4 regions of the Rhodococcus sp. no. 34 genome follow, and region 3 is predicted to be linked to each of the others. Evidence: riboswitches for the same ligand, from Rfam matches in the RefSeq annotation. Region 3 holds a riboswitch; each other region holds the start of a gene.

Region 1 (3,528 bases), on a different contig from region 3:
GTGAGATCCTCACCCCTGCCGAGGCGTCCGCCCGTTGGCCGGGGCTGCGATTCGACACCACGGTGCTCCATCACCCCGACGCAGGCCGGTTGCACGCGGACCGCGCCGTGACCGCTCTGAAGGCGGGAGCGGTGTTTGCCGGTGCCGAGGTCCGTCACGATGTTCGGGTGTTGGCACTCGCGCGAGCGTCCCACGGCGTGGACGTGGTGACGGACAGTGGAACGCTCGCAGCTCGTCAGGTCGTGATCGCGGCCGGTGCGTGGACTGCGGACCTGATCGCAGACAGCGGTCTCGGCTCCGAGATCGTATTGCCGACACTGCGCACGACACAGGAACAACCAGCACACTTCGCACCGCTCGATCCCGGAGTCGAGTGGCCGAGTTTCGTTCACCACACCGGCGCAGAATTGGAGACCGCGGGGATCTACGGGCTCGGTTCCGAGGACGGGATCAAGATCGGCGAACACGCGACCGGGCCGGTGGTGACTCCGCAGACCCGTGACTACACCCCTGACGTCGACGGAGAGCGGCGATTGGCCCAGTACGCCGAGTCGTGGTTGCCCGGCGTCGATTCCACCCGTGTCGAGTCGATCACGTGCCTGTACACGAGCACGCCGGACAGTAACTTCGTCATCGACCGAGTCGGCGCCGTCACAGTGGCGGCGGGGTTCTCGGGGCATGGGTTCAAGTTCGGTCCGGCCTTGGGTGAACTTGTGGCGGACCTCGTCGACGGAACCACCATCGCTCCGGAAGTTTTCAGGCTGGGGGAGCGTTGACCAGATTCATGGAGGAAAGTGTTGTGGCACTGGAGCTCGGAACTCGGCAGCTCGAGGGTATCGGAGCGGTAGAGGTCTATTCGGTATCGCAGGACGATCCCCTGGCAGCTCCACTGATCGCAGAGTTGGCACTCGAATACAGTTCGCGTTACGGCGGGACTCGCGAAGCGATGCTCGAGGATCTCACGACGTATCCGGCAGAAGAATTTGCCTACCCGCAGGGTGCGCTTCTGGTGCTCACCCACGACGGTCTGCCGATCGCCGGTGGTGCGTTTCGTCAATTCGATTCCACCACTGCCGAACTGAAGAGAATCTGGACATCGGTCGACTATCGGAAGCGCGGCCTCGGCAAGGCCGTCGTTCGCGAGTTGGAACGAGAGATCGAACTTCGTGGATACAACCGGGTGTTTCTCACGACGGGTCCTCGGCAGCCGGAGGCCGTCGCGCTGTATCTGTCCAGTGGATACACACCGCTTTACGACGCGTCACTCTCGCCCGAAGAGGTGGGCATCCACCCGTTCGAAAAGCAGCTTCGGGTCCTCGAAAATGTGACCCGAGCAGCAATTCCTACCGACCGGGTTGACAACACCCGGGTTTGACCTCGTACACTTGCGAACGACCATCCAGAGCGACCGAGAGACCTGGCTCATTGAAGTCGCAGCAACCCCCCGAGTGATCGGGTGCGGGTGCTACCGCCAGGACCGATGGAGGAACACGAAATGAAGGCAGTCGAAGGCGGTTTCGATACCGCCTGGTCGCGTCGTCACGTAGACCTGTGCCGCACCGCGGGATCTTTCTGTACCAACTGACCTCTCGGTCAGTCATTCACACTCAGGCGAGTCGTCGACAAGTCTGTTTTCTCTTCTCACACAAGTGATTCGTGCTCGATCGCCTCTTTCGTCTCAGGCGACGGGTGCGCTCTTCGGCATGCCTCGTTAGGAGTTCTTGGTGTCTTCGCCCTCATTCGGTGCCCGCAAACGCGCGACCGTAATCGCCGGTATCGGTGCTGTCTCGGTTCTCGGCACCGTCCTCGCCGGCTGCAGCAGCGGGAGTGACAGTGCTGCCGACGCAGGCCCCGCCCAGTCCGGCGGAACCCTTCGCTACGGTCTGTCGCAGGCGCCGACGTGCGCCGATCCGGCCCAGGCCGGCAGTAACCAGACCGTGTATGTCACTCGGACAGTGGTGGATTCGCTTACCGATCAAAATCCCGACACCGGAGAGATCACCCCGTGGCTCGCCAAGAGCTGGGAGATCAGCCCCGACGCCGCTAGCTTCACGTTCGTCCTTCGCGACGACGCCACCTTCAGTGACGGCACACCGGTGACGGCGGATTCGGTGAAGAAGACCTTCGACTCGGTCAAGAACCTGGGACCGAACGCGTCGTTGGCGAAGAGTTACCTGTCCTCGTACACCGGTACCGACGTCGTAGATGCTCACACGGCGAAGATCAATTTCTCCGGACCCAATGTTCAGTTCCTGCAAGCAACTTCGACGCCACAGCTCGGAATCCTCGCCGATTCCACCACCGCGCTGGCATCCGAGCAGCGCTGCCCCGGTGCAGCGGTGATCGCCTCCGGACCGTTCGTGTACACCGACTGGCAGCAGGACAAGAGCGTCAAGATCGCCAAGCGTGCGGGATACAACTGGGCCTCGGATGCGGTCGCGCATCAGGGCGAGGCGTACCTCGATGGCGTCGACTTCACGGTGGTTCCCGAATCCGGTGTGCGGGCCGGCAGCGTGGCCTCCGGCCAGCTCGATGCGGTCAGCGATGCGCTTCCGCAGGATGCGCCGCAAATCGAAGGCGCGGGTGGACGAATCCTCACAAGGCCGAACCCGGGTGTGAGCTTCTTCTTCCAGCCCAACGTCAGTCGCGGCGTTCTCGCTGATCAGGCTGTTCGTCAGGCCATCATTCCCGCGATCAACCGCCAAGAACTCGTCGACACCGTTCTGGATCCGTCGTTCTTCCCGGCCACGAGCCCGCTGGCTCACACCACTCCGCTCTACAGCGACGAATCCAGTGTCGTGACGTACGACGCCGACAAGTCGGCGAAACTCCTCGACGCGGCTGGTTGGAAGACCGGCAGCGACGGTATCCGCGAGAAGGACGGGCAGAAGCTCACTTTCAGCGTCACCTTCAGTCCGGTGTTCTCGGGTAACCAGGCCATCCTCGAGCTCGTGCAGCAGCAGCTCAAGAAGGTCGGCGTCGACCTGCAGCTCAACCTGGTCTCGAACGGTGAATGGACCGAGAAGGGAGTATCGGGTGATTACGATTCGCTGTATTACAACAGCACTCGCGCGGACGCCGACATCTTGCGGGCATCGTTCAGCACCGAAGGCCGCAACCTGAACCGTCGCGGCGCAGATCCGGAGCTCGACAAGGTACTCACAGACCAGCTTGCAGCCACGGACAACGGCCAACGCGGCGAACTGGTATCCACCGCACAGGAATTGATCCTCGACCGTGGACTCTCCATCCCCACCATCGAGCTCTCGCAGGCCATCGGCGCCGGATCGAGTGTGCAGGACCTGAACTTCGAAGCCTCCTCGCGCCTGCAGTTCTACGACGCATGGTTGTCGGGTAAGTAATCATGACTCGATACGTACTCACCCGACTGGGCCAGGCCGCAGTGGTTCTGTGGGCCGCCTTCACCATCTCGTTCGTGATTCTGTTCCTCCTGCCCAGTGATCCCGTCAGCATGGCTGCCGACTCGTCCGGTCAGGGTGTTGCAGTGGATCAGGCTGCGCTCGATCA
Region 2 (3,528 bases), on a different contig from region 3:
CCGCCGCGTCCACGACCGATGTCGTGCCGGTTCATGGCCTCGGTCAGGAGGACGTACGTGCTCGGGTCGAAGCGGTCGACCAGCTTGTCAGCCTGATGTTCCAGGTAACTTTGTACGGCGTATCGTCCACCGTTCCAAGGATTTTCGTCGTTCTGAGCGGAGTTCTCGAAGCGTGCGTCCAGTTCGGACTCGGTGCGGTACGTGAGGTGCGCGATGCGACGGGCGATGCCGAGTCCGGCGCGAGGTGCCCGCCCCGTTCCGTGGTAGTCACCGCCCTGCCAATCCGGATCGGAGACGATGGCAGCGATCTGCGTCGTCTGGGTGCCGATCTGATCTGCAGTGGCCCGTGAACCGGTTGCGAGAACCAACGCGGAGCGAATGCTGTCCGGGTAGGTAACTGCCCATTCGAGTGTGCGCATGCCGCCCATGGATCCTCCGACTACCGAGGCCAACTGGTCGATCCCGAGGAGATCGACGAGCTTCTTCTCCGCCGCGATCTGATCCCGGATGGAGATCTCCGGGAACCTGCTGCCCCACGGCTTGCCGTCGTCGGCCGGCGAACTGGGACCGGTCGTGCCGCGACAACCACCGAGGACATTGGTTGCGATGACGCACCATTCGCCGGTGTCGATCGGTTCGCCGGGGCCGACCATCCCGTTCCACCAGCCGGGGGAGGGCTGATTCGCGGAGATCGGTCCGGTGACGTGTGAGTCTCCGGTCAGTGCGTGCTCGACGAGTACGACGTTGTCGCGGTTCGGGGAAAGCTCACCCCACCGCTGAACGGCGAGCGAAACCGATGGGAGCACCGCGCCGCTTTCGAGTTCCAGGGCACCGATGTCGACGAACCCCACCTGGCCGTCGGGTGGGGGCAGGAGGTCGATCCTGGGCTCCAATTCGTTCACGGTCACGAGTTTGCCACCGCTGCCAGGCCGACGGTGAGATCGGCGAGGATGTCGTCGATTCCTTCGATGCCGACCGCGAGGCGGACGAGCCCGGGTGTGACACCGGAGGCGAGCTGCTCTTCGGGGGTGAGCTGCGAGTGTGTCGTCGACGCGGGGTGGATGACGAGTGAGCGAACGTCACCGATGTTGGCGACGTGGCTGTGCAGCGTCAGGGCGTTGACGAACGTCTTGCCCGCATCGATACCGCCGGGCAGCTCGAAGGTGACGATGGCGCCGGTTCCCTTGGGCGTCAGCTGCTTTCCACGTTCGAACCATGGCGAGGAGGGAAGTCCCGCGTAGGAAACGGAGGCCACCTCGACGTGGCCGTCGAGGAATTCGGCGACCTTCTGTGCATTGGATACGTGGCGCTCGATGCGCAGGCTCAAGGTTTCGATACCCTGCGCGATGAGGAACGCGTTGAACGGCGCCACGGCGGAACCGAGATCGCGCAGCAGTTGGACGCGGGCCTTGAGTGCGAACGCCGGCGCGCCGAGGTCCGCGAAGGTGACGCCGTGGTAGCTGGGATCAGGCGTCGTGAAGTTCGTGTGGCGACCTTGCGTCCAGTCGAAAGTGCCACCGTCGACGATGACGCCGGCGATCGCGGTGCCGTGTCCACCAAGGTATTTGGTGGCGGAGTGAACGACGATGTCGGCGCCGTGTTCGAGTGGGCGAAGCAGGTACGGCGTCGCGACTGTGTTGTCCACGATCAACGGAAGACCGTTCTCGTGGGCCAGTGACGAGATACCGGGTAGGTCGAGGATGTGGTTCTTCGGATTGGCGATCGTTTCGCCGTAGAACGCCTTCGTATTCGGGCGAATGGCTTCGCGCCACTGCTCGAGATTGTCGGGATCCTCGACGAACGTGACTTCGATACCCAGCTTGCGAAGGGTGTAGTGCAGGAGGTTGTACGTGCCGCCGTACAGGTACGGGCTGGAGACGATGTGATCGCCGGCCTCGGCGATGTTGAGGATCGCGATGGTCTCGGCGGCCTGACCCGAGGAGAGGAGGAGTGCGGCGACTCCGCCTTCGAGGGCAGCGATGCGCTGCTCGACGGCGTCCTGTGTGGGATTCATGATCCGCGTGTAGATGTTGCCCGGCTCGGCGAGGCCGAACAGTGCAGCAGCGTGATCGGTGCTGTCGAAGACGTAGCTGGTGGTCTGGTAGATCGGCAGAGCGCGCGCATTTGTGGCGGTGTCCGCTGTTTGTCCGGCGTGCACCTGCTTGGTCTCGAACGACCAGTTCGCGGTCGGATCCGAAGTTGCTGCGGCGTCGGCTGTGTTGTCGGTCATGATCTGTTCACTCCAGTGGTCTGACGGATAGATGTCGGACGGGGGCGAATGATCGCCGCCCCGTGCTGGGGTCTATCTACAAGTGCGACACATACTGAAATACCTCCGTGGGGCTCGGCCCGGTCTGGGGTCCGTCCCTGTCGGACCCGCGCTTGTCACCCGAATTGCGGTGGAACTGCGCGAGCAGATCCACGTCGGGAAACCTGGTCATCACCCGGGGCACCCCACCGCGGTTGGAGGGTTGCCGTCCAGCGAGCCGGGGCTTGACGCTGGCACTCATGACCAAGTCGGATTCTACCGGGAAGTGAGCGCAGTCCTGACACGGGGCGAAATGTGAGCCGCAACCGCACGCGAGGCAGAGCGACGCAGCCCACTAGCAGGCAAAAGTTACTCGCGAGTAGAGACCGATGAGTGGACCTGCCGGTTGCGGCCTCACGGGTTAGCAGTACGCTTGTCTTGTTTGGGACTCATCTCCCGAGATCAGTCCACACCGTCTAGGTTTGATAATCGAACCGTTCGCGGACCCACTCACAAAGTGTGACCGCAACCGTGTAACCAGGGAAACTTCCTAGGAGGACGCGAAGCACCCATGTCCAAAATCAAGGTTGAGGGCACCGTCGTCGAACTCGACGGCGATGAGATGACGCGCATTATCTGGCAGTTCATCAAAGACAAGTTGATCCATCCGTATCTCGATGTGAACCTCGAGTACTACGACCTCGGTATCGAGTACCGCGACGAGACCGACGACCAGGTCACCATCGACGCAGCGCACGCGATCCAGAAGCACGGCGTCGGCGTCAAATGCGCCACGATCACGCCGGACGAGGCACGTGTCGAGGAATTCGGTCTCAAGAAGATGTGGCGTTCCCCGAACGGAACGATCCGCAACATTCTCGGCGGCACGATCTTCCGCGCACCGATCATCATCTCCAACGTTCCGCGACTCGTTCCGGGCTGGACCAAGCCGATCATCATCGGCCGTCACGCATTCGGCGACCAGTACCGCGCCACAGACTTCAAGGTCCCCGGCCCCGGCAAGGTGATGATCACCTACACGCCTGAGGACGGCAGCGCACCGATCGAGCACGAACTGGTCAACTTCCCCGAAGAGGGCGGCGTCGTCCAGGGGCAGTACAACTTCACCACGTCCATCCGTGACTTCGCTCGCGCGTCGCTCACCTACGGACTGCAGCAGAACTACCCGGTGTACCTGTCCACCAAGAACACCATTCTCAAGGCGTACGACGGTGCCTTCAAGGACATCTTCCAGCACGTCTACGAGACCGAGTTCAAGG
Region 3 (3,528 bases):
TTTCAGCGGACAGCCCGGTGACGCTGAGCCTGACCGTGCCGGCCGGCCCATCCGATACGGCGGCCGCACTCTCGAACGCGCTCGCCATCCCTGGTGTTCACGTCGCCGCCGTCGAGGTGGGAATTCCTGACGGGTTGGACGCCGATGCGGCCTTCGAGGAACTCTCTCGTGTCCATGCCGCTCATCCCGACGTCGACATTTTTGTCGAGGTGCCTCGAGGTGATCGGCGCGCGGGCTATCTCACAGCTCTCGAAACTGCCGGGCATTCCGCAAAGTTTCGCACCGGCGGGATTGTCGCCGAGGCGTACCCGAACGAGGAAGAGCTCGCCGATGCGGTGATATCCGTTGTCCGAGCGAATATCCCGTTCAAGGCGACTGCGGGACTGCACCACGGTGTGCGCAACACCGATCCGGAAACAGGCTTCGAGCAACACGGCTTCCTCAACATCATGGTGGCCGTCGACGCGGCGAGGCGGGGCGCCGATCGTTCGGAAATTGTTGCTGCACTGTCTCAGCGCGATGGAAAATCGATCGCGCAAGCCCTGGCCGACCTCACCGAGGACGAGGCCGGCGAGGTGCGTCGCCGATTCCTCTCGTTCGGTACCTGCAGCATCTCGGACCCTCTGACCGAGCTGGAAGGCCTCGGGTTGATCGTCCGCTCCGACAAAACCGAAGGAACTCTCGTATGACTGTCACGACCATCGACATTCCCGCCGACTCACTGTTCGGTCTCGACAATCTGCCGTACGGGGTCTTCTCCCCCGCGGGAGGGTTACCGCGTGTCGGTGTGCGCGTCGCCGAATCGGTGGTCGATCTCGCAGCGACACTGGGTGATTCCATCTTCTCCGAACCGACTTTGAACGCGTTCATGGCTCAGGGACGAGATCAGTGGGTATCGGTGCGAAACCGGATCACGGAGCTCGTGACTAGCGAAATAGACTCGAATGCAGTGTTTTCCGTTGATTCGGTGACAATGCATTTGCCGATCGCAGTGGCCGATTACGTCGACTTCTACGCCTCGGAGAATCACGCAACCAACCTCGGGCGGTTGTTCCGCCCGGACGCAGCCCCCTTGATGCCGAACTGGAAGCATCTTCCCGTCGGATACCACGGGCGCTCGAGCACCGTCGTCGTCTCCGGCACCGACATCGTTCGTCCCTGCGGACAGCGGAAGGCACCCGATCAGGAAAGCCCGGACTTCGGACCGTCCCGGCGCCTCGACATCGAAGCCGAGATGGGATTCATCGTCGGAACTCCCTCGAAGATGGGCGATTCCATCACCCCGGACGAATTTGCCGAGCACGTCTTCGGCGCCGTCGTCGTGAACGACTGGTCTGCCCGAGACATCCAGGCGTGGGAATACGTGCCCCTCGGTCCGAACCTGGGGAAGAGTTTCGCGACCTCCATCTCACCGTGGGTCGTACCCTTGCTCGCTCTCGAAGCAGCCCGAATCGACACTCCGGTGCAGGATCCCGAACCGCTTTCCTATCTGCGTGGTGAAGAGAAGTGGGGGCTGGACATCGACCTGGCCGTCGAATGGAACGGTCACGTCGTCTCCCGGCCGCCCTACGCCCAGATGTACTGGTCGCCTGCGCAGATGCTCGCGCACACCACCATCAACGGCGCAGCAGCGAGCACCGGCGATCTCTTCGCGTCCGGAACCATTTCCGGACCGGACAAAGATCAGCGCGGCGCCTTCATCGAGCTGACGTGGGGCGGCAAGGAACCCGTAGCTGTGGGCTCCGAGACCCGTACCTTTCTCGAAGACGGCGACACCATCGCCATCTCAGCCACCGCTCCCGGCGTCGGCGGATCACGAATCGGCTTCGGGGATGTTCACGCTCGGATCCTGCCTGCAACGCAAACCGAAAGATAGTGATTGACAACTGTTTGATTCACGCTGATCTGATGTCCGGAATTCCTTGCCTCACGATTCTCCGAAGATAAGCTGGACTAACCATCCAGAGCGATCGAGAGTCCTGGCTCCGTGACGTCGCAGCAACCCCCTCTGCTGAGGTGCGGGTGCTTTCTGCCAGGTCCGATGGAGGACTCGTGCCAGGCGATCGACCCCGTACCTCAGTGGGGACAGCAGCTGTCATCGTGATCGTGGGCGGTGGACCCCGCGGGACCGGCGTACTCGAGCGGATCCTCGCTCACGAATCGGTGAACGCCGATCCCACACCGATCGACATTCACGTTGTCGACCCGTATCCGGCAGGCGCCGGCCGTATTTGGCGAGGCAGCCAGGCGCCGCTTCTGTGGATGAATTCGACAACCGCGGACGTCACGATGTTCACCGACGAGACCACCGCCGTGACCGGCCCGGTGCTGCCGGGTCCGACCCTCGCGGAATGGGTCGCCGAGCGCTCGGCTGAGCTTGCCGAATTCCCAGAAATCGCAGCAGAAGTTCCGACGATCACCCCGTCGTCGTTTGCATCGAGGTCACTGCAGAGCCGATACCTGAACTGGGTGTTCGAGACTGCAGTCGACTCCGCGCCAGCGCACGTCGACGTTCGAGTTCATCGACGATCCGTGGTCGACATCGTGAACGTCGGCGAGACACAGACGGTTCATCTGGACGACGGAGCTGTCATCGACGCGACGACCGTCCTTCTCGCACAAGGGCACCCCGATGCGTTGCCTGCCCCACGTGAAACCGCGCTGACCAGCTTCGCGTCCGATCACGGGTTGACGTATGTGGGTCCGGGCTACACTGCCGACCTCGACGCCGATGTCATTCCCGAAGGCGAACCGGTTCTGATCGCCGGACTCGGGCTGGCTTTCATCGACTGGATGGTTCTCCTCGCCGAGAGCCGTGGCGGCATCTTCGAACGCGGTGAAGACGGCATCCTCACTTACGCTCCCTCGGGTCGGGAACCCCTGTTGTATGCCGGATCTCGTCGCGGAGTGCCGTATCACTCCAAGATTTCGTACTCGATCGCTGACGCACGGCCACCGCTACCGCGGTTCTTCACCGCTGATCTCGTTCCCGGCGACGGACCGTTGGATTTCCGAAACGACATCTGGCCCTTGGCGTCGAAAGAACTGGCAGGCGCCCACTATCACGAGCTGTTCGCATCTCACCCGGATCGGACAGTGGGCACCTGGGAGGAGTTCGACGCCGAATTCGCCTCGCTGGCCTGGGGATCGCCTCGATTGCATGAACTGGTCGAGAACGCAGTCCCGAAGCCGGAAGACCGTATCGATCTCGAGCGGCTGAACCGCCCACTCGGCGGTGAGCGCTACGACGGGCTTGCCGAGGTCCAGTCCCGGATCACCGAATACATCTCGGCAGATGTCGCGCGGAGGTCGGACCCGTATTTCAGCGCCGACGCGGCTGTCTTCTCAGCGCTGCTGTCGACGTACATGACCGTCGGAGAATTGTTGCGGCGCGGCAGAATCCCGGCCGAATCCGTCGCCAAGGACGTCGAGGGTTGGCTTCATTCGTTCTTCAGCTTCATCGCCAGTGGTCCGCCACCCGAGCGACTGGAACAGTTGATCGCCCTCAACGAGGCGGGCATCGTCCAG
Region 4 (3,528 bases), on a different contig from region 3:
GCCCAATCTGCTGTCTGCAGGTCGACCTTCAAGCCGAGAACGTCACCGATCAGATAGGCGAAGTCGGTCTCGGAACCGATGAGGGTGGTGTCGTCGTCGGCGTAGAAACGGAGCGGCGGAGCGGAACCGGCACTACCGGTGACGCGCAGCGTGCCACGATCGCGGATGTCCTGAGGTAGCTCGGCGGCGATGGAATCCACCTTGTCGGTGGTGATGCGGTTCTGATCGGCCGTGAGGTTGTAACCCGCAGCAGCGGTGACCTGGGCGCCGTCGGACTCGGCGTCCGCGCTGCTGCATGCAGCGCTGAGCAATCCGACGGTGGCAAGCGCCGAGATCAGAAAAGTCGCGCGACGGGATGTGGAGAACATCAATTTTTCCTTCCGGGAATGAGTCTGGGTCGCGTCAGAGGACGCGGGAGAGAAAGGCTTTGGTCCGTTCGTGGACCGGATTGTCGATCACCTGCGAAGGCGGGCCCTGTTCGACGATGACGCCGCCGTCCATGAAGACCGCAGTGTCCGCCACTTCCCGAGCAAATCCGACCTCGTGTGTGACGATCACCAAGGTGGCGCCGTCACGGGCCAGCTGAGCGAGGACTTCGAGAACCTCGCCCACCAGTTCCGGGTCGAGCGCCGACGTCGGCTCGTCGAAGAGAATGACCGCCGGCCGCAGTGCCAGCGCTCGCGCTATCGCGACGCGCTGTTGCTGGCCACCGGAGAGTTGGCGCGGATACTCGTCCGCCTTGTCGCCTACCCCCACTCGCTCGAGCAGCGCGCGGGCCTCGCGGTACACCTCGTCACGATCACGCTTCTGGGCCGAGAGCGGCGCTTCCACCACGTTTTCCAACGCGGTCAGGTGCGGAAACAGGTTGAAGTTCTGGAACACGAATCCGATGTGCGAACGCTGTTTCAGGATCTCGCGGTCACGCAGTTCGTGGAGTCGATTTCCCTTGCGCCGGTATCCGATCAGCTCTCCGTCGATCCGTACGGTTCCGCGGTCGACCTTCTCGAGGTGATTGAGGGTTCGCAGCAAGGTGGATTTACCGGAACCCGACGGACCGAGAATGACGGTCACTTCGCCCTTGCGGACCAGGAGATCAACGCCGGCAAGTACTTCCAAGGCACCGAAGGACTTGTGAATTCCGCGCGCTTCGACGGCATACACCGTCTCTTCGGCCAGTTCTGCGGTCATCGGGTCGCACCTCTCGGAATATCGAGACGCGCATCGCGAATCTCTTCGAACTTCTTGCGCGCCTTCTGTACCGGAGTCAACGGAAGCGCACGGGCGGATCCTCGTGCATAGTGGCGCTCCACGTAGTACTGACCGATCGAGAGCAACGTCGTGAGGATGATGTACCAGATCGTGGCGACCATCAGCAGGGGCACGACTCGTCCGTTGCGGCCGAAGATGACCTGCACCTGGTAGAACAGTTCGGCGATTGCCATGGTGGAGACGATCGACGTTCCCTTGAAGAGTCCGATGACCTCGTTGGCGGCGTTGGGGAGGATCGCTCGCATTGCCTGCGGGAGAACGATCTTGAAGAACTGGCGACTGCGCGGAATACCGAGCGAGTGAGCAGCTTCGATCTGACCGTGATCCACCGAGATGATTCCGGAGCGGATGATCTCGGCCGAGTATGCAGCCTGGTGCAGCGCCAAACCGATGACTGCTGCGGTGAATCCGCCGATCACACCGCTGACCTGGAAGGTGAAGAACTCGGGCCCGAAAGGTATTCCGAGAGAAAGCGTCTGGTACAGGTATGTGATGTTGAACCAGAAGAGCAGCTGCACGATGAGTGGAATCGAGCGGAAGGCCCAGATGTAGGTCCAGGCGATCACCTGCAGGACCGGGTTTTTCGACAACCGACCGAGTGCCAGGAAAACACCGAGACCGAATCCGAGGATCGTCCCCCACAGGGTCAGTTTGATCGTCATCCACAGCGCGGCGAGCACTGATTTCGCGGTGAAGTACTGCGCGAACGTCGGCCAGTCCCAGCCGGGGTTGACGACGAGCCCGTGGATGAACTGAGCAAGCAGGACCAGCACGACCGCACTGATCACCCAGCGCAACGGGTGCCAGGTGCGAGCGACGACAAGCTCCGAGTCGGGTAGTTGCGACTCGGACACCGACTTTTCGGGGCGGACATCGGTGGGCGCGCTCACGGCGCGCTACCTGACGGAGTGGACATCACGAATAGACCTTTCGGGGAAATGGGAACGCAGCTGTGTCCTCGAGTTGGTGAGCTCGAGTTGCGAAGACGACGAGAGTTCGGTCAGCGACAGTGACACGAAGCGGTGCGGCACAGATCGATGTGACGTCGCTTGTGCGCAGCGTGCGAAGTGGTACCCATGTGATGCCTTCCATCGGTCCTGGCGGTAGCACCCGCTCCCGATCACTCGGGGGGTTGCTGCGACGTCGACGAGCCAGGTCTCTCGGTCGCTCTGGATGGTGAGCAAAGACTAGACGCGAAATGTCGAGTCGTCAAATGTTGTATTTCCCTGCACTGCAAGGGAAATGAAGGGTCCACGATGTTGAAATCGCATTGATTCCAACGGTGTCCGCAGCCGCGTTCGGCGTGTTGAATGGAGCGTTCGAATGAAGACCGGGACCGCCGTCCGGACTGACTTTTCCTCTGCCGTACCGTCTGCGGAGTGAGTGGACTCGACGCTTTCTTCATCTTGTTGGCCGGTATCGGCGCGGGCGCGATCAACGCCGTGGTCGGCAGTGGAACGCTGATCACGTTTCCCACCCTGGTCGCCTTCGGCATGCCGCCCGTGACCGCAACCATGTCCAACGCGGTCGGGCTCGTCGCCGGCGGAGTTTCGGGTACCTGGGGCTACCGACGTGAGCTGTCCGGACAGTGGGATCGACTGAAGTGGCAGATTCCGGCGTCACTCGCCGGGGCACTACTCGGTTCGTGGTTGCTCATGCATCTACCCGAGAAACTGTTCGAGACCATCGTTCCGGTGCTGCTGGTCCTCGCTCTCGCGCTCGTCCTCCTCCAACCACGCATCCAGGCGTGGGCCAAGAAGCGTTCCACCGAAGAAACGACGCTGTCCACCAAGAGGCTGATGCTCCTGACCGCCGGCACTTTTGCAGTCGGCATCTACGGCGGGTACTTCACTGCCGCGCAGGGCATCCTTCTCATCGGTGTGATGGGTGCCATCCTCCCGGAAACCCTCCAGCGCATGAACGGCGCGAAGAACCTGCTGTCGCTGCTCGTCAACATCGTTGCAGCAGGGATGTACATCACTCTGGCATTCGATCAGATCAATTGGGCAGCAGCCGGTTTGATCGCCGTCGGCTCACTCGGTGGTGGCGTTCTCGGTGCCCGCTACGGACGGCGCCTGTCCCCCACTGCACTGCGCTACACGATTGTCGTCGTCGGCCTGATCGGACTGTGGCGCCTTCTCGCTTGACCGCCCACATCGGGCGCCACCCGCACATACTGGAGTAATGACCAGTACAGAAGATCAGACCGGTTGGACCTACCTCATGGACATGGACGGGGTTCTCGTCCACGAGGAGCAC

What was found. Region 3 has a riboswitch for S-adenosylmethionine ahead of ACYP01_RS02485 (FAD/NAD(P)-binding protein). Riboswitches for the same ligand answer to the same signal wherever they lie in the genome.
Region 1: it holds a riboswitch for S-adenosylmethionine, as region 3 does, so the genes downstream of both, ACYP01_RS19780 (putative leader peptide) here and ACYP01_RS02485 (FAD/NAD(P)-binding protein) in region 3, are expected to answer to the same signal.
Region 2: it holds a riboswitch for S-adenosylmethionine, as region 3 does, so the genes downstream of both, ACYP01_RS06730 (bifunctional o-acetylhomoserine/o-acetylserine sulfhydrylase) here and ACYP01_RS02485 (FAD/NAD(P)-binding protein) in region 3, are expected to answer to the same signal.
Region 4: it holds a riboswitch for S-adenosylmethionine, as region 3 does, so the genes downstream of both, ACYP01_RS19810 (putative leader peptide) here and ACYP01_RS02485 (FAD/NAD(P)-binding protein) in region 3, are expected to answer to the same signal.

What each region holds. Positions count from the first base shown of each region.
Region 1 covers NZ_BAAILK010000041.1:510,608-514,135, reverse strand. Annotated here, with positions in the region: gene ACYP01_RS19790 (FAD-dependent oxidoreductase) at 1-776, shown strand, start outside; gene ACYP01_RS19785 (GNAT family N-acetyltransferase) at 785-1,375, shown strand; SAM riboswitch class I at 1,393-1,487, shown strand; gene ACYP01_RS19780 (putative leader peptide) at 1,481-1,585, shown strand; gene ACYP01_RS19775 (ABC transporter substrate-binding protein) at 1,725-3,362, shown strand; gene ACYP01_RS19770 (ABC transporter permease) at 3,365-3,528, shown strand, end outside.
Region 2 covers NZ_BAAILK010000023.1:161,362-164,889, forward strand. Annotated here, with positions in the region: gene metX (homoserine O-acetyltransferase MetX) at 1-908, opposite strand, end outside; gene ACYP01_RS06730 (bifunctional o-acetylhomoserine/o-acetylserine sulfhydrylase) at 905-2,230, opposite strand; SAM riboswitch class IV at 2,374-2,514, opposite strand; gene ACYP01_RS06735 (NADP-dependent isocitrate dehydrogenase) at 2,820-3,528, shown strand, end outside.
Region 3 covers NZ_BAAILK010000012.1:339,039-342,566, forward strand. Annotated here, with positions in the region: gene ACYP01_RS02475 (hypothetical protein) at 1-689, shown strand, start outside; gene fahA (fumarylacetoacetase) at 686-1,876, shown strand; SAM riboswitch class I at 1,955-2,048, shown strand; gene ACYP01_RS02485 (FAD/NAD(P)-binding protein) at 2,053-3,528, shown strand, end outside.
Region 4 covers NZ_BAAILK010000041.1:515,084-518,611, forward strand. Annotated here, with positions in the region: gene ACYP01_RS19795 (ABC transporter substrate-binding protein) at 1-368, opposite strand, end outside; gene ACYP01_RS19800 (amino acid ABC transporter ATP-binding protein) at 403-1,188, opposite strand; gene ACYP01_RS19805 (amino acid ABC transporter permease) at 1,185-2,159, opposite strand; gene ACYP01_RS19810 (putative leader peptide) at 2,270-2,347, opposite strand; SAM riboswitch class I at 2,355-2,449, opposite strand; gene ACYP01_RS19815 (sulfite exporter TauE/SafE family protein) at 2,649-3,416, shown strand; gene ACYP01_RS19820 (HAD-IIA family hydrolase) at 3,454-3,528, shown strand, end outside.